DNA from 3 places in the Kitasatospora sp. NPDC056181 genome. Region 3 is predicted to be linked to each of the others. Evidence: riboswitches for the same ligand, from Rfam matches in the RefSeq annotation. Region 3 holds a riboswitch; each other region holds the start of a gene.
What was found. Region 3 has a riboswitch for cyclic di-AMP ahead of ACFC1F_RS24145 (M23 family metallopeptidase). Riboswitches for the same ligand answer to the same signal wherever they lie in the genome.
Positions count from the first base shown of each region.

Region 1: linked by a shared signal. The riboswitch ahead of ACFC1F_RS19060 (transglycosylase family protein) and the one ahead of ACFC1F_RS24145 (M23 family metallopeptidase) in region 3 are both predicted to bind cyclic di-AMP.
Region 2: linked by a shared signal. The riboswitch ahead of ACFC1F_RS18105 (hypothetical protein) and the one ahead of ACFC1F_RS24145 (M23 family metallopeptidase) in region 3 are both predicted to bind cyclic di-AMP.

Region 1 covers NZ_JBHJUK010000046.1:9,430-15,365, reverse strand. Annotated here, with positions in the region: gene ACFC1F_RS19075 (MazG family protein) at 1-987, shown strand, start outside; gene ACFC1F_RS19070 (SDR family NAD(P)-dependent oxidoreductase) at 1,088-1,516, opposite strand; gene ACFC1F_RS19065 (cytochrome P450) at 1,853-3,169, shown strand; cyclic di-AMP (ydaO/yuaA leader) riboswitch at 3,396-3,567, shown strand; gene ACFC1F_RS19060 (transglycosylase family protein) at 3,573-4,466, shown strand; gene eno (phosphopyruvate hydratase) at 4,714-5,936, shown strand, end outside.
Region 2 covers NZ_JBHJUK010000042.1:48,294-54,229, forward strand. Annotated here, with positions in the region: gene aceB (malate synthase A) at 1-833, opposite strand, end outside; gene ACFC1F_RS18095 (IclR family transcriptional regulator) at 1,034-1,831, shown strand; gene ACFC1F_RS18100 (hypothetical protein) at 2,018-2,698, shown strand; gene ACFC1F_RS18105 (hypothetical protein) at 2,726-4,009, opposite strand; cyclic di-AMP (ydaO/yuaA leader) riboswitch at 4,012-4,177, opposite strand; gene ACFC1F_RS18110 (esterase/lipase family protein) at 4,403-5,734, opposite strand.
Region 3 covers NZ_JBHJUK010000067.1:17,740-23,675, reverse strand. Annotated here, with positions in the region: gene ACFC1F_RS24160 (sensor domain-containing protein) at 1-650, opposite strand, end outside; gene ACFC1F_RS24155 (GNAT family N-acetyltransferase) at 710-1,336, opposite strand; gene ACFC1F_RS24150 (hypothetical protein) at 1,379-2,251, shown strand; gene ACFC1F_RS24145 (M23 family metallopeptidase) at 2,368-3,228, opposite strand; cyclic di-AMP (ydaO/yuaA leader) riboswitch at 3,241-3,399, opposite strand; gene ACFC1F_RS24140 (YiaA/YiaB family inner membrane protein) at 3,645-3,935, shown strand; gene ACFC1F_RS24135 (alpha/beta fold hydrolase) at 4,045-4,872, shown strand; gene ACFC1F_RS24130 (TetR/AcrR family transcriptional regulator) at 4,917-5,486, shown strand; tRNA gene ACFC1F_RS24125 (tRNA-Ile) at 5,576-5,652, opposite strand; gene ACFC1F_RS24120 (SpoIIE family protein phosphatase) at 5,836-5,936, shown strand, end outside.

The sequences.
Region 1 (5,936 bases), on a different contig from region 3:
CGGGTGGCCCCCGGCCTGCTGGCGTGGCCGGCGTGGGAGGCGCTGCGTTCGGCGGGGCGGGTGCTGGCGGGGGACGCCGGGAACCCGCAGCTGGCGGCGGTGCGGCAGGCCGGTGTCGAGGTGGAGGTCGTGCCTCCGGGCTCCGCGCCGGCCCTGGCCCGCCTGCTGACCGACCTGCCGACGGACCTGCCGGCCGGAGCGGGCCCGACGGTCTGGCTGGGCAGCCCGGACGGTGACCCGGGGCTGACCGACGCGCTGGCGCGCCTCGCGGTGGAGCACGCGGGCGAGGTGCCCGAGATCGAGGTGCTGCCGGGCTCGTACGACCTGCCGGGTGCGCGCCTGCTGGACCTGGTCTCGGTGATGGACCGCCTGCGCTCGCCGGGCGGCTGTCCCTGGGACGCCGAGCAGACCCACGCCAGCCTGGTGAAGTACCTGGTGGAGGAGGCCTTCGAGCTGGTCGAGGCGATCGAGGAGGGGGACCGCGAGACGCTCCGGGAGGAGCTGGGCGACGTCCTGCTCCAGGTCTTCTTCCACTCCCGGATCGCCGAGGAGCACCCCACCGACGCGTTCTCGATCGACGACGTGGCGGGGGACATCGTCGAGAAGCTGATGTACCGCCACCCGCACGTGTTCGGGGACGCCGAGGCCGAGGGCGCCGCCGAGGTGGAGGCGAACTGGGAGACGCTGAAGGCGGCCGAGAAGTCGGACCGTGAGTCGGTGCTGGACGGCGTGCCGGCCGGGCTGCCGTCGCTGGCGTACGCGGCGAAGCTGGTGTCACGGGTGCGCCGGGCCGGGGTGGCGGGAGTGCCCGACGCGCCGTACGAGCTGCCGGCCGAGCTCACCGCGGAGTCGGCGGGCACGCTGATGCTGGCCGTGGCGCAGCGGGCGCACGACGCGGGTGTGGACGTGGACGCCGCGTTGCGGGCGGCCGCGCGCGGGTACCGGGACGCCGTCCGCGCCGCGGAGGGGCTCAAGCCGAAGGACTGAACCCCGGGCACCACCCGGCCCCCGGACGGTTCACGGCCCCGATGAGTCCCCGCCCGCGGACGGCTCCCGGCTCCCAGGGACGGCGTCCGGGCAGGACGGGTCAGACGACCGCGGCGGCGTTCTCCACCGGACGGCGCTGCTGCGGCACCACGACCTCGCCGATGGCCTCGCCGACCAGTGCGAGCAGCTCGGCGAGCCGCTCCAGGTCCAGGTGGTCGGGCAGCTCGGCGAGGGAGACGATGCGCTCGCCGTCCGGGCCGGCCACGCAGAACAGGTCGATCGGTCCGAGGTGCTTCTCGGCGGTGTCGACGAGGGCGGCGACGTCGCTGGGGCGGCGGATGTCGCCGCAGACGCCGACGACCGGGCAGCCGGGCCGGTCGAGCTCGGTGGCGAGGTCCTCGGCGATGCCCTCCCGCTGGTCGGCGATGAGCACCCCGACGGCGCCGGCGGCGGTGAAGCGGCGTGCGAGATCGGCACCCGACCCGCCGTCGAGTACGGCGATGACCACGACTGCCCCGGTGACCCGCATGGTGCGCTCCTCCCTGTGGGCGGCTCCGCACCGGCGCCCACGTGTTGCTTTGCGGGAGGATCGTAGGCTTGTCCTGACCCTCCGCAACAGGGATTACCCCTCAGGTGACCAGGCTCACGCCTGCCACGCCCGGGAACCCTTCGGCAGGGCCCCTCGAACAGGCGCCCCGCCGACGCCCCGCCGACGCCCCGCGACACGCCGCCGACTCCCCGCGACACCCCGAGGAACCGCCCCCCGGCCCCGTCGGACGGACGTCCCGCCGACGCCCCGCCAACGCCCCGCACCTCCGGGAACCGCCCCCCGGACCCCGGGGATCCCACCGGATACCGTCGACACATGCCAGTTCAGCCCGATTCCGCCCGCCCGCCGCTCTTCACCTGGGACTTCGCCGCCGACCCGTACCCGGCCTACGCGTGGCTGCGGGAGCACGAGCCGGTGCACCGCACCACCCTGCCGAGCGGGGTCGAGGCCTGGCTGGTGACCAGGTACGCGGACGCCCGGCAGGCCCTCGCCGACAGCCGGCTCTCCAAGAACCCGCTCCACCACAGCACGCAGGCCCACAGCACGGGCCGGGTCGGCATCCCGGGCGAACGCCAGGCCAACCTGATGACGCATCTGCTGAACATCGACCCGCCGGACCACACCCGGCTGCGCCGGCTGGTCTCGAAGGCGTTCACGCCCCGCCGGGTGGCCGAGTTCGAGCCGAGGGTGCAGCAGCTCACCGACCGGCTGATCGACGGCTTCGCGGAGCGCGGCAGCGCCGACCTGATCCACGAGTTCGCCTTCCCCCTCCCCATCTACGCGATCTGCGACCTGCTCGGCGTGCCCGCGGAGGACCAGGACGACTTCCGGGACTGGGCGGGCATGATGGTGCGGCACACCAGGCCGGGCCAGGGCGGGGGCCAGCGCGGTGGTGTGGGGCGGGCGGTGAAGCGGATCCGCGCCTACCTGGCGGAGCTGATCCACCGCAAGCGGGCGGACCTCGGCGACGACCTGATCTCCGGCCTGATCCGGGCCAGCGACCACGGCGAGCACCTGACCGAGAACGAGGCCGCGGCGATGGCCTTCATCCTGCTCTTCGCCGGGTTCGAGACGACCGTCAACCTGATCGGCAACGGCACCTACGCCCTGCTGCGCAACCCGGACCAGCGGGCGCTGCTGCAGGATTCGATCGCCCGCGGGGAGAGCGCCCTGCTGGAGACCGGGATCGAGGAACTCCTGCGCTACGACGGGCCGGTGGAGCTGGCCACCTGGCGGTTCGCGACCAGCCCGCTGACCATCGGCGGGGTGGCGATCCCGGTCGGCGACCCGGTGCTGGTGGTGCTCGCGGCGGCGGACCGGGACCCGGCGAGGTTCGCCGACGAGAACACCCTCGACCTGGCCCGGGCGGACAACCCGCACCTGGGCTTCGGGCACGGCATCCACTACTGCATCGGCGCCCCGCTGGCCCGGCTCGAGGGGCGGGCGGCGCTGGCCACCCTGCTCTCCCGGCTGCCGGATCTGCGGCTGGCCGAGAACCCGGACAACCTGCGCTGGCGAGGTGGTCTGATCATGCGTGGACTTCGTGAACTTCCGGTCGAATTCACTCCCGAGAAGAAGCCCGTCGTCCCTGCTGACGAGCCCTCCGCCGGGGCCTCCGACATCACGGACTGATGCCTCGACACACTGACGGGACGTCTCCGACACGCCGAAACAGGGGGGTTGAACCGTCATCAAAGCGGACATACCGCCTTCGTTGGTAGGCGATCGGCCACTCACCGTAATTTCTGTGTGATATCGGCGATATGAGCTTGTGATTGGTAAGAGGATCTGCCTACCCTCCCTGAAGTTCGCAGCTGCGGACCTCGTGCGCGGAACGCCGAATCCTGCCCGCCGTGCCACGGGAAACCGACCAGACCCCTGGGCAGGGGCGGGGGAACCAGGTTTGTTGCCGTCCCCCACGGCTTGGGGTGAAGCCGCCCGCGCGGGCAGAGAGCCTTCCGCGCGACGCGGCCGGGCCACCTCCCGGTCCGAACCCGACAGCTCACCTCGCAGGCGTGCGGAGAGGGACCCATTCATGCTGTTCGTTGGAACTGGCCGTCACCGTCGTCGCACCCAGGCCGAGAAGGCCATCGCAGTCGCCGGTGTGGCCGGCGTCGGACTCGCGATGCCGATCCTCACCGCCACCGGCGCCTCGGCGGCCCCCGTCTCGACCTGGGACGCGGTCGCCCAGTGCGAGAGCGGCGGCAACTGGAGCATCAACACGGGCAACGGCTTCTACGGCGGCCTGCAGTTCACCTCCAGCACCTGGAAGGCGTACGGCGGCACGTCCTACGCGCCGCAGGCCAACCAGGCCAGCAAGGGCCAGCAGATCTCGGTCGCGGAGAAGGTCCTCGCCTCGCAGGGCCCGGGTGCCTGGCCGGTCTGCTCGCAGAAGGCCGGCCTGAGCAAGGGCGGTGCCCCGGCCTCGGTCGACACCGCCTCGGACGCCAAGCCCGCCGCGCCGAAGCCGGCCCAGAAGCCCGCCCAGCCGAAGCCGGCCCAGCAGCAGGCCCAGAAGCCCGCCGCCCAGCAGCACGCGCAGCAGGCCCAGCAGTACGGGCAGCAGCAGGCCACGACCCCGGACTTCTCCGGCCACGGCGGCTGGGACGCCGACGCGAAGGTGTACTGGTACCAGAGCAACGGCGACTGGTACTGGACCAGCCACCAGAGCGTCTACCAGCAGTACGCCGGCCAGGGTGCGGGTCAGGACAACCGCGCCGCGCAGGCCGCCCCGGTCGCGCAGAGCGCCCCCGCGGCCCAGCAGCACGCCGGCCACGGCTACACCGTCCAGTCCGGCGACACGCTGGCCGGCATCGCCGCCACCCAGGGGCTCTCCGGGGGCTGGCAGGCGCTGTACGACGGCAACCGCGGCACCGTCGGCGCCGACCCGGACCTGATCATGCCCGGACAGGTGCTCAACCTCGGCTGAGCGCACCCTCTCTCACGGTGACTCGGCGAAGGGGGCCGGATTTGGCCCCCTTCGTCCGCATCTGGTCGGCTTCCGTCGGGCAACCAGGTGAACTACCGGGGGGTAGCAGGGCCACACGCTGAGACGGGACCGAGGTCAGCGTGGCCCCGAGAGCCCGTGCGGTTAGGCTCTGGTCGTAACGACTCCGCAATCGTTCGTCCGACAGCACCCACCGTCAGTCGAACCTGCTTCCGCTAGGAGATGCCTCGTGCCGTCCATCGATGTCGTCGTAGCCCGTGAGATTCTCGACTCGCGTGGCAACCCCACGGTCGAGGTCGAGGTCGGCCTCGACGACGGCAGCACCGGTCGTGCCGCTGTCCCGTCGGGTGCCTCCACCGGTGCCTTCGAGGCCCTGGAGCTGCGCGACGGTGACAAGAACCGCTACTTCGGCAAGGGCGTCGAGAAGGCCGTCCTGGCCGTCATCGAGCAGATCGGCCCGGAGCTGGTCGGCTACGACGCCACCGAGCAGCGCCTGATCGACCAGGCCATGCTCGACCTGGACGCCACCCCGGACAAGTCCTCGCTCGGCGCCAACGCCATCCTGGGCGTCTCCCTGGCCGTCGCGCACGCCGCCTCCGAGGCCAGCGACCTGCCGCTGTTCCGCTACCTGGGCGGCCCGAACGCGCACGTCCTGCCGGTCCCGATGATGAACATCCTCAACGGTGGCTCGCACGCGGACTCCAACGTCGACATCCAGGAGTTCATGATCGCCCCGATCGGCGCGGAGTCCTTCTCCGAGGCCGTCCGCTGGGGCGTCGAGGTCTACCACACCCTCAAGGGCGTCCTGAAGGAGCGCGGCCTCTCCACCGGCCTCGGCGACGAGGGCGGCTTCGCGCCGAACCTGGACAGCAACCGCGAGGCCCTGGACCTCATCACCGAGGCCATCCAGAAGGCCGGCTACGTGCCCGGCCGCGACATCGCGCTGGCGCTGGACGTCGCCGCCTCCGAGTTCTACGAGGACGGCGCCTACCAGTTCGAGGGCAAGGCGCTCACCTCCGCCGAGCTCATCGAGTACTACGCCGACCTGGTCGCCTCGTACCCGCTGGTCTCCATCGAGGACCCGCTGGACGAGTCGGACTGGGACGGCTGGAAGGCCATGACCGTCAAGCTGGGCGACAAGGTCCAGCTGGTCGGCGACGACCTGTTCGTCACCAACCCGGCCCGCCTGGCCAAGGGCATCGAGACCGGCACCGCCAACGCCCTGCTGGTCAAGGTGAACCAGATCGGTTCGCTGACCGAGACCCTGGACGCCGTCGAGCTGGCCCAGCGCAACGGCTACCGCTGCATGATGTCGCACCGCTCCGGCGAGACCGAGGACGTCACCATCGCCGACCTGGCCGTCGCCACCAACTGCGGCCAGATCAAGACCGGTGCCCCGGCCCGCTCCGAGCGCGTCGCCAAGTACAACCAGCTGCTGCGCATCGAGGAGAT
Region 2 (5,936 bases), on a different contig from region 3:
AGCTCGTAGAGGATCTCCTCCATCTCGAACGCGGCCGTGATGGTCTCGATCAGCACGGTGGCACGGACGGTGCCGTGCGGGATGCCGAGGGCGGCCTGGGCGTGCGTGAAGACGTCGTTCCAGAGCCGGGCTTCGAGGTGGCTCTCGGTCTTCGGGAGGTAGAAGTACGGGCCGGAGTTGGGGTCCTCGGCGCCGCGGGCGGTCAGCCGGGCCGCGTTGTGGAAGAAGTAGAGCCCGAAGTCGAGGAAGGCGCCGGCCACCGGCTTGCCGTCGACCAGCAGGTGGTTCTCGTCCAGGTGCCAGCCGCGCGGGCGGACCACGACGGTGGCGAGTTCGGCGGCGGGCTTGAGGGTGTAGGCCTTGCCGGCCGAGGACGTGAAGTCGATCCGGCCCTCGAAGGCGTCGATCAGGTTGATCTGGCCGCTGACCACGTTCTCCCAGGTCGGGGAGGTGGCGTCCTCGAAGTCGGCGAGCCAGACCCTGGCGCCGGAGTTCAGCGCGTTGATGACCATCTTGCGGTCGGTGGGGCCGGTGATCTCGACCCGGCGGTCCTGGAGCGCGCGCGGGGCCTCGGCCACCGTCCAGTCGCCTTCGCGCACGGCGGCCGTCTCGGGGAGGAAGTCCAGGACGCCGGCGCGGGCGATCTCCGCGCGGCGGGTCTTGCGGCGGGCCAGGAGCTCCTGTCGGCGGTCCTCGAAGGCGCGGTGCAGCCCGACGACGAAGGCGACCGCCTCCGGAGTGAGCACCTCCTCCGCCCGATGGACGCGCGGACCGGCGACAGTGACGACCGGAGCGGCGGGGGAGGCGCCGGCGGGTCCCTGATCTGTAGCCATGAGCAGGACACTCCTAAGACGGTTGAGCATGGCGAAGGCAGTTCCGGTGGGAACTTCCTTGATCTGAACCGATCTGAACCCACCTACCGGAGGGTTCGATTCTGTAAGGTGGAGACTAGTTTCCGCGATACAGAATTTCAACGGTTTGTTGAGGTGATCGCAGGGACTCTACTCCTCCCCCGACAGCGAAGGGAACGCCGGTGGTTGCGACCCCCGACACAGCATCGACGACGGGCACGGACCGCGCGAGCGGCGGTGTGCAGTCCGTCGAGCGCGCCTTCCAGCTGCTGGAGGCGCTGGCCGACTCCGGCGGCGTGGCCACGCTCAGCGAGCTCTCCACCTCCTCCGGGCTGCCGATGCCCACCATCCACCGTCTGGTTCGTACCCTCGTCCAGCAGGGCTATGTGCGCCAGGACACCGCACGCCGCTACACCCTCGGCCCGAGGCTGATCCGGCTCGGCGAGACGGCCGGCCGGCTGCTGGGCAGCTGGGCCCGCCCCTACCTGGCCGAGCTGATGGAGGCCACCGGCGAGACGGCCAACCTGGCCGTGCTGGAGGGCGGCGAGGTGGTCTACGTCGGGCAGGTGCAGTCGCGGCGCTCGATGCGGATGTTCACCGAGGTCGGCCGCCGGGTGCAGCCGCACTGCACCGGCGTCGGCAAGGCCCTGCTGGCCCAGCTGCCGGAGGACGAGGCCCGCGCCGTCCTCGGCCCCAACCCGCTGCCCGCGCACACCGAGTTCACGGTGACCGACCCGCAGGAGCTGCTGAACCAGCTGGCCGAGGCGCGCGAGCGCGGCTACGTGGTGGACGACCAGGAGCAGGAGATCGGGGTGCGCTGCATCGCCCTCGCCGTACCGGGCGCACCGACCCCGACGGCCCTCTCGGTCTCCGGCCCGGAGGCCCGGATCCGGGCGCTGGAGGAGCAGGCCGGCGCGGCCTCGCTGGTACCGGTGATGCACCACATCGCGGCCCGGCTGGGGCAGGTCCTGGCTCCCTGACACGGCGTCACCGGCGTTTCCCCGCACAGGAGGTCGACCCGGTCGGCCTCCTGCGGAGGCGTTCGCCCGTTCGAGCGGCCCGAGGGCGGGTTGCCCCGGCCGCGACGGGCCGGTCGGTCACGCTGAATGCGGACGCGCCCCGCGACGGTGCCGGGCGCCGGAACGCGAAGGACAGGGTGAGCGACGATGTCGCGCAGAGGGTCCGTACGGGGTTTCTTCGGCAGGTCGGCGGAGGCCGGGGCGCCCGGGGCCGGAGAACCGGCGGTCGGGCGGGCGGTGGTCGGGCCGTCGGCAGGCCGGTCGCTGGCCGTCAGGTCGCTGACGGTCGGGTGTGCACTGGCGGCGCTGGCCGCCGGTCCCGCGTGGGCGTGCCCGGACGCCGATCCGGCCCCGGGGACCGACCCGGCGGCGGAGGTCACCGCGCCGGCGGCGCCCGCGGCCCCCGCCGCCTCCGCCGCCCCCTCCGCCTCCGATTCCGACCTGGAGGTGATCCGGATCGATCCGGACCCCGCCGTACCCGGCGGCACCACCACGGTGCACGCCTTCGTCGCCAACACCGGCCCGGACCGGACGGCCTCCCCGTTCACCGTGGTGATCACCCTGCCGGAGGGGGTCACGCCCGAGAAGCCCTACTTCCCGGAGAACTGCTACGACTTCCAGAACGGCCACCGGGTGCGCTGCACCTTCCCGGCCGGCCTGGGGCGGTACCGGAGCGCGACGGCGCTGATCCCGGTCCGGCTCGCCCCCACCGTCCCCCTCGGCGAGCTGAGCGGCGGCTACGTCGCGGTGCGCGGTGACGACGACCGGAACGAGACGGACAACCGGCAGCCGTTCAGCATCCAGGTCGTGGAGGCCGCCCGCCACTGACGGGCGGGCGGTCCGCAACGGCCGGTCCTACCGGTAGACGCGGACGTAGTCCGCGGCGAAGGTGATCGGCGCCGTGCCCTGCGGCGCGGGGTGGTACTGCCCCGCGCTCAGGGACAGGTTGAGGATCGGGTACGCGGCCCAGTCGGCGCCGACGCCCTTGCCGTCGGAGAACACCTTGGCGCCGTTCACGTACCAGTCGACCGAGGTGGCCCCGTAGTAGGTGCCGATGGTGACCCAGCCGTCCTTCGCGATCGCCTTGGCGTCCGTGTAGTAAAGGTGACCCGGGGTGATGTGGTTGGTCAGCTCCAGCAGGTTCGGGTTGTCGGTGTGGTACTCGAAGGAGTCGATCTCACCGTGGGCGCCGCTGGTGCCGTTCCAGGTCCACAGCGCCGGCCAGGCGCCGGTGCCGGCGGGGAGCTTGACCCGGGTCTCGATGTAGTCGCCGGTCTTCACCTTGAAGCCCTCGCTGGAGTACTCCGTGGTGAGCAGCCCGGTGTCCCAGGCCTGCTTGCCGTTCTCCAGCGTGTGGCTGCTCGGCTTGGCGGTGAAGGTGGCGACGCCGCCGGAGACGGTGACGTTGTTCTTGTTCAGCCAGTCGAGCTTGTTGTCGTTCGGGTTGTGGTCGCCGTAGTGGTACGAGCTGCTCCGGTCGGCCGTCCAGCGGGAGCCCAGGTCGAGGCTGTTGAAGTCGTCCGACCAGGTGAGCTTCTTGCCGGCGACCGGTATCGCGCCCGGGGCGGCGGTCTGCGACGGGGTCGCGGTCGGCGCGGGCGTCGGGGTGGCGGTGGGTGCGGGCGTCGGGGTGGCGGTGGGTGCGGTGGTCGGGGCGGGCGCCGGCGTGGCGGCGGCGGCCGAGACCACGAGCTTCTGCGAGGGCAGGTTGTGCCAGGCACCGGCGGTGTCCTGCCAGAAGCCGAACTGGGTGTAGGTGCCGGCCGGCAGAGTCCGCGAGCCGGTGGTGACCGTCAGCCCGCCCGGGCAGATCTGCGCGTTGGTGCGGTTGCCGGGGAAGTCGAGGTTGTGGCCGGCCGCGTCACGCACGCCGACACCGACCGTCCTGGCGGTGAAGCAGGCCGAGGAGTGGACGGTCAGCGAGGCGGCGGAGGCGTTGCCCGCGACCATGGTGGCCGGGCCGAGCCTGTCCTGGGTGACGGTCGGCGCGGTGGCCGCCTGGGCCCCGCTCACCGCGGGAATGCCCAGGAGGCCGGCACCGCTGACAGCGAGCACGCCGGTGACGGCGAAGGCGGCGTTGCGACCGCGGTGGCTGGGGCGGGCATGGCGCGGCGCGCTGCGCCGGGCAGGCTTCTGCATGGCAGTGTCCTCTGCGACGCCTGCGAGGTGAGCTGTCGGGTTCGGGCTGAGGTTGCCCGGCCGCCTGTGGAGCGGCTTCACCCCTAGCCACGGCCCGGGCGCGGGGAGCGCACGGGCCGGGCACTGACCTGGGTCCCCCGCTCCCGTCCGCTGTGGTGCTCGGTTGCCGGCCGGCGGGTGGACAGGACTCGGCGTCCCGACGGCGGAGGTCCGCGAAGCGGACGTCCCGAGCAGGCTAGGCAGGCCGTCCGGGGGGCGACAACTCGGTGGAGGGTGTTGTCGTGCAGGTCACAGTGGAGTCGATCAACGACGGTGCGGAGTGGATCAGTTGGCCGAACGGGCACCGGGAGGACGGTGAGCGGGGCGCCGGCCGGGCGGTCGCCGGCCGGGTGGTCAGCCGAGCCAGCTGTTCACCTGGCTCATCGCGTCCGGGGACCACGCCAGCTCCAGGTGGTTGAGCCCGCCGAGCAGCCGCGTCGCGCCGACCGTACCGATCCCGGTGGTGTCCAGGGCGCTGCGGGAGAGGACGATGCCGTCGCTGGGCCCGCGGTTCTCGTTGAGGATCCCCGGGATGTCGGCCGAGCCGCCCGCCATCAGGAAGGTGGCGACCGCCGCCGGGACGCCCGCCTGCTGGAGCGGCCCGATCAGCGAACCGGCGTCGATCGCCGCCTGGATGCCCTGGCCGGAGGTGTAGTAGCCCTGTCCCCCGTAGTACGTCGTCCACCAGTCCTGGGCCGAGCCGTCCACCCCGTAGACGCCGTCCCAGCGGGCGAGCAGCTGGCGCTGGCCCGGGTAGCAGTCGTACCCGCCGGCGGGCAGGACCCCGAGGCAGGGCTGGGCGGTGTACGTGCCGTAGCAGGTCATGTACAGGTGCGGCGAGGGCGCGTTGGCGGTGCCGCCGCAGGCCGGCCAGGTGGCCAGCGAGAACGCCCAGCCGTGCGCGTAGACGTAGTCCAGGCCGCCGTTCGGCCCGCCGAGGGTGACCAGGCGGCGGACGTCTCCCGCGTAAGCCCGGCCCCAGGACGGCCGTACCGAGGAGACGTACGCGCGGGCGGCGACCTCCCCCTTGCTCCAGGCGACCACGTCCACCTGGGACACCCCGAGCCGGGCCCGGATCAGGGCGATCGCGTCTCCGACGGCCTGCGCCTGGAGCAGGTTGTCGCCCTGCTTGTGCGCGAAGCCGATCGCGAAGACGCGGTGGCCGGTCCCGGCGAGGTACTGGGCGAGGCCGGTGGACGGGCAGGCGGACGCGCCGCAGCTGCCGCTCTCGTTCGGGTTCGCCCAGGCGCGGTCGGCGTTGTCGTTGGCGCCGTGGACCAGCAGGACCGGGACGTCCCGGCCGCCGGTGTCCCAGCCCGCGGCCGAGTAGAGCAGGAAGCGCCCGGAATAGGGCTGGCGGACGCCGCCGAAGTAGGTCAGGCGGGCGCCGTCCTGGTCCCCCCGCCCGCCGGGCGGGTACTGCTCGGCGCGGAACCCGGCGGTGGTGTCGAGGTAGCGCTCGACCTTGGCCCAGCCGTTGCCGGGAGCGGTGAAGGCGGCCTCCAGGGTGAGCGGTGCGGTGGCCGCCGATGCGGGCGGGGGCGTGCCGAGGAGGAGGGCGGTGAGGGTGAGGAGGACGGTGAGGGCGGCCGGCAGGCGTCCGGCGGGGGTGGACGGGGTGGCTCCTCCGGTGACGGGCCCGGTGACGGGTCCGGTGCTGGCGGTGCTGGTGCTGGTGGCGGGCATCGGCGGCTCCCTGGCCGGAAGGTGGCGGGCTGCTGGGTCGGCCCACGTCCCGGTGGGCCGGATCCTGCACCGTACGACCGGACCGCCGGGCCGCCCATGTGCCGGTGTCACACCCCGCGGGCGGAGGGCGTGGCGGCCCCGGCCGTGGCGCCGGCGGGCCCGCGCCGTGACGGGGTGGGCGCAACGCCGCCGCGAAGGTCAC
Region 3 (5,936 bases):
TGCGGGGCGAGGAAGACGAGGAGCGTCCCGATCAGCGACACCCCGGCGATCTGCCACGGCGACTCGATGTAGTAGACGTGCTCGACCCCCTTGTCCCAGTAGTCGAACACCCGGTAGCCCGGCCAGTCGGTGTAGGTCCGGAAGCTCCAGTGGTAGGCGGGGTAGAACGCGAGCACCCAGCCGACCAGCGTGAAGACCAGCGACAGCGAGAAGCTCAGCACCGCCCAGGGGAACATCACCACCTGGTACAGCGCGGCCTTCCAGCCGGCCACGTCCGTCAGCCGTGCGGTGACGGCGCCCCAGGCCCCGGGCCGCACCGCCCGCACCGGCTCCGGGCCCGGCACGTCCAGCGCCAGCATGCCGCGGGCCCGGGACCGCTCCAGCCGGCCGAAGCCGCGGGCGCCGCTGGTCAGTCCGGCGAGCACCGGCAGGCCGAGGACGGTGACGAAGGTGGCGAGGCCGAGGCAGAACAGCGTGACGGAGAAGACGAAGCCGGCGATGGCGACCGGGAACCCGCTGAGCACGAAGCCCAGCTCCCGGTAGTAGTAGGAGGAGAACGGCGCCCGCCAGGCGTAGGGCGGCTCCTCGGTGCGGCGGGCGCCGTCGTGGCGGTCGTACTCGCTGCGCAGTGTGTGCTCGCTGGTCGTCATAGCCGGGCCTCGGTCCTCGGGTCTGTGGCGGTGCCGTTCGGGCTGATGGGTTAACCCTGTCAAGGAAGCGGCCTGCCGGACATCCGGCTCCCCGCCGGAGCGGGGGTGGGGTTATCCCCCCGTCCGGGCGGCCACTCGTCCTGGAGCAGGGAGTACTGGAAGGAGTCGTGCCAGGCACCCCGCAGGTACACGTCGTGCCGCACCCGGCCCTCCAGGCGGAAACCGGCCCGGGTGAGCACCCGGGCCGAGGCGTCGTGGTCCACGTCCACCCGGGCCGCCAGCCGGTGCAGGCCGAGCGGCCCGAACGCGAAGTCGCAGAGCAGCGAGGTGATCTCACCCGCGTAGCCGTTGCCCCAGGTGTCGGCGCGCAGCGCGTAGCCCAGGTGGGCGGAGCGGTGGCCGCCGACGGTGAGGGCGGCGGTGCCGATGGGGGTGGCGTCGGCGGGGTCGCCGGCGTCGGTGTGCCGGGTGACGGCCAGTCGGTAGACCGTCCGCTCCTCCTGGAGCGCCTCCTCCAGGTACTGCTCGATCTGGTCGGCGCAGTCCTCGCGGTCGCGCGGCTCGAAGGGCAGGTAGCGGGTGGCCTCCGGGTCGCCGAAGACCGCGTGCAGGGCGTCGACGTCGCCCGGCGTGTGGTGGAACTCGCGGATGGCCAGGCGGGGGCCGGTGAGTCGGACGGGGACCATGTCTGCCGACCCTACCCGCGCTTTCCGATTACCGTACGTCACATGGAAGAAGATGACCTGCGGCTCGCCCCGCGCACCAAGGCCGCCGACCTGCTCGCCTGGGCGGAGGCCGAGGGCCGCGCGCCGGTGGCCGAATCCGCGGTGCGAGCGGTGCTGGCGCTGCTGGAGCTGGGCGAGAGCAGGATGCACGACGGCTGGCCGGAGCTGACCTCGAACGCCGTGGAGCAACTGCTGTACGAGCGGCTCCACCTGTACGTCCAGCCCGCGCCCGAGCAGGACCCGCTGGCGTACGGCGAGGCGGTGCGGCTGTTGGTCGACCACCAGCGCGCGGCGAAGCGGCTCAACGCCAAGCGGCAGGAGCGGCTGCACGCGGAGGCCGAGTGGCAGGGCGAGGTGGCCGCCGGACTGCTGCGCCGGGCCGACCTGGTGACCTGGCCCCGGCTCTACGCGGTGCTGCTGTGCGCGCACGACGTCGACCTCGCCGACAAGGCGGCGGTGCGGGAGTGGCTGACGGCGTTCCGGGAGCTGGCCGAGGAGGACCGGCGGGCCGCCTTCGAGGCGCTGGCGGCGGCCGGCTGGCTGGACGAGGCGGACGAGGAGGGCTGGGGCGCGGCCCGGGTGCTCTCGGTCGGGATGGCCACGGACGGCGCCCGGCGGCTGCTGGAGCAGGGCCTGATGCGGCGCAGCTACCGCAACCTGGCGGAGCTGACGGCGCTGGGCCGCCCGATGCCGGACGAGTTGGCGGGGGACTTCGGGGCGTTCGAGGAGGCGGCGGTCGAGGCGGCGCTGGACCTGTTCGGCGAGTGGACGGTGCCGGGGCTTCCGCGGCTGCTGGTGGCGGAGTTCCCGGACCTCGCGCCGGAGCCCGGCCAGGAGGAGATCGACGCGTACCTCGCGCAGCTGCCGGGGGAGTGAGCGCGGGGGCACGGGGGCGCGGGCCTGGTCCGGTCCGCGCCCCCGGGGCGTGCCCCTGGGCGGGACGCACGGGTGCCCCGGCCGTCGTCGTGACGGCCGGGGCACTCCGGTGCTCGTCAGGGGGTGATGCCGCGCTGCTCGAACCAGCTCTCCGGGTCGACCGGGGCGCCGCCGCCCGGGCGGACCTCCAGGTGCAGGTGGGGGCCGGTGACGTTGCCGGTGGCGCCGACCTTGCCGAGCTGCTGGCCGGGGACGACCTTGCCGGAGCCCTTGATGATCGAGGAGAGGTGGCAGTACCAGATCTCGGTGCCGTCGGGCAGCGTCTCGACGATCCGGTAGCCGTAGGAGCCGGCCCAGCCGGCCGAGGTGATGGTGCCCTGGCCGACGGCGTAGACCGGGGTGCCGGTGTCGGCGGCGAAGTCCAGGCCGGTGTGCAGGTGGGCCCAGTAGGAGGCGCTCTGGCCGTAGTGGGCGGAGAGGTTGTAGTCGCGCACCGGCAGGTTGATGGCGGCGAGCTTGGCCTTCTCGGCCTCCTCGGCGGCCCGCTTGGCCTCCTGCTGCTGGGCGGCGCGCTTGGCCTCGGCCTCCTTGGCGGCCTGGAGCCGGGCGCCCTCCTCGGCGGCGGTGCGCTGGCTGTCGGCCTGCTGCTGGATCCGGGCGGCGAGGGCGAGGCCGGGGTCGGCGGCGAGGGCGACCGGGGTCTCGTCGGGGGCCTCGACGGCGGGGGCGGCGGCCGGGGTCGCGGAGGCGAAGCCGGTGGCGCCCAGGGTGGCGGCGACGGCGGTGACGCCGAGCAGCGGAGCCGTCCCGCGGGTCTGACGCGGCATCCGGTGCCGGTTGGCCTCGGCGGCCTGCGGGGCCGCCTCGTCGGAGGGCCCGCCGTACTCGCCCGGGTGGGCGGGCGGCCACGGGTGGTCGAGCAGTTGGGTGCCGGCGGAGGAGCCGGGCAGGTTTGCCGGAGAGTGCGTCGACGCCACGGAGGCGCGCTCCTTTCCTTCCTTCGCGCCTACCGGGTTAGCTGACGGGTTCGGAGCAGGAAGGTCTCCTACGGCTGGGCCTGGGCCCGGCCGATTCACCCCAAGGAACGTGGTTCCCCGGCTCCCTGGCCTGCCCGAAGGCCGGCCGGCGGGATTAGGCGACGGCGCACGGTGCCGTCTGGGTACGGCGTTGGGGACCGCGCTGCGTTATCAAACGTTAATCCTAGGAGCCCCTGATTCCAAGCCATCCGTCAGGAGCAGCCGGACACAGCCCGGACACTACGTGACCCGATGGGCATTTTGGGGCGATTGACAACAACTGACACTACCGAACGTTATTGGACGTCAACGAACGAACCCCTACTTGAGTACCCCTACTCATGTGCGACCCGGCCCGGCGCGGCCATCCTGACGCCATGAACGCACCGATGCAGTCACGCACCACGGCCGCGTACTACGTCCAGGCCGTGCTCTCCTTCGCCCTCTCCGCCGGCGCCCTCGCGACCGGGATCGCCTACCTCCCGGTGGGCGGCTGGACCCGGGCCTTCCTCGGGGTCGGCCTGCTCTACACCGTCACCTCCTCGTTCACCCTGGCCAAGGTGGTCCGCGACAAGCAGGAGAACAGCGAGATCGTCACCCGGGTGGACCAGGCCCGGCTGGAGAAGCTGCTGGCCGAGCACGACCCGTTCAAGGTGGAGGGGGTCTGATCCGGGCCATCCTCGGATCCGGTCGATAGCTTGACGGCTAAGGCTATTAGCCTTAGCTTTATGGGTGTCGGCACCACCGCCGACGCCCCGGCGGACCGAGGAGGCCCCCATGTCCCGCACCACCGCCCCCACCACGCAGTACCTCGACGTCACCGGCGGCCGGATCGCCTACGACGACACCGAGCAGGGCGACGGCGCCCCCGTCGTCCTGCTCCCGGGGATGCTCGACAGCCGGGCCGCCTACCGGCACCTGCGCCCGCTGCTCGTCGCCGCCGGCCGCCGCGTGATCACCATGGACCTGCGCGGCTTCGGCGACTCCTCGATCGTCTGGGACGACTACTCGCCGGCCGCGATCGCCGCCGACGTCCTCGCCCTGCTCGACCACCTCGGCATCGGGCGCGCCGTCCTCGCCGGCAACTCGTACACCGGCGCGACCGTGGTCAAGGCCGCCGGCGACGCACCCGAGCGGGTCGCCGGGATCGTCCTGCTGGACGCCTTCGTCGAGAACCTGCCGCCGAACGCCCTGCAGCGCGCGATGTTCGGCGTCATGGGCAAGCTGCTGGTGCACTCCCCGGCCTTCTGGGGCCTCTACCACCGCAGGATGGCCTACCCGACCGCCAAGCCGGCCGACTTCGACGCGTACGTGGACGGGCTGGTCGCCGCGATGCGCACGCCCGGCCGCAAGACCGCCACCCGCGGCCAGGTCCGCGGGGACTCGGCGCCCGTCGGCTGGACCGCGGCCGTGCGGTGCCCGGCGCTGGTCGTCATGGGCAGCAAGGACCCCGACTTCCCCAAGCCGGAGGTGGTCGCCGACCGGCAGGCCGCCGCGCTGAACGGCCGCAAGGTGATGATCGAGGGCGCCGGCCACTACCCGATGGCCGACCACCCGCAGGCGACCGCCGACGCGCTGCTCGGGTTCCTCGCCGAGCTGGCCTGAGCCCTCCCGCCCCACCGGAACCGGACCCACGGAGAACCGCCCCCATGCCCCGAGTAGGACTCACCCCCGAGCAGGTCGTCGGCCACGCCCTCGCCCTCATCGACGAGCAGGGCCCCGAGGCCCTCACCCTGGCCGCGGTCGCCGCGCGGGCCGGGGTGGCCACTCCCTCGCTCTACAAGCACGTCAGCGGCGGCCTCGCGGAACTGCGCCGGCTGGTCGCCGTCCGGGTCACCGAGGAGCTGGCCGACCGGCTCGCCGAGGCGGCCGTCGGCCGGGGCGGGGACGACGCCGTCGCCGCCGTCCTGCGCGCCTACCACGCCTACGCCACCGAGTACCCGCACCGCTACAACTCGCTCCCGCAGGCCCCGCAGCCGGACGACGACCTCACCCGGGCGGCGACGCGGCTGGTCGGCGTGATCATCGCGGTGCTGCGCGAGTACGGGCTCGCCGGGTCGGAGGCGATCCACGCCGCCCGCGCCGTCCGCTCGGTGGCCCACGGCTTCGCCTCGCTCTCCATCGGCGGCGCCTTCCAGCTCGCCGAGGACCTCGGCGACACCCAGGACCGGCTGATCACCGTCCTCACCCACGGCCTGCGCGACTGGCCCGGGGCCTGAGGCGGGACGCGCCCACCGGGGCCGGTCGCGGGGGCCGGCCGCAGGGACGCCGAAGGGCCCGGAGCGTGATCGCTCCGGGCCCTTCGCGGTGGTGGGCCTAACAGGACTTGAACCTGTGGCCTCTTCCTTATCAGGGAAGCGCTCTAACCGTCTGAGCTATAGGCCCTTGCCGCTCGCCGATCCTACTCGACCGGCGGCCCGTCGGTCGCACCGGGTGCCACGGCGTTCCGGTCCGGGGGCCTCCGTGGCACCCTGGGCGACCATTCACCGGCTTAAGAAATAAGGTATTAAGAATTGGGTGTCCGATAAGGCACCACCCCGACAGGGCAACGGAAAGGCCGGGCATCCCATGGACCTGTCCTCGCCGTGGCTTCCCCCCTCCGAGGACGAGAGCCGGACGCCGCGCAGCAGCCCCACCGCGCGCAGCGCCATGCGCTGCGTCCGCTTATT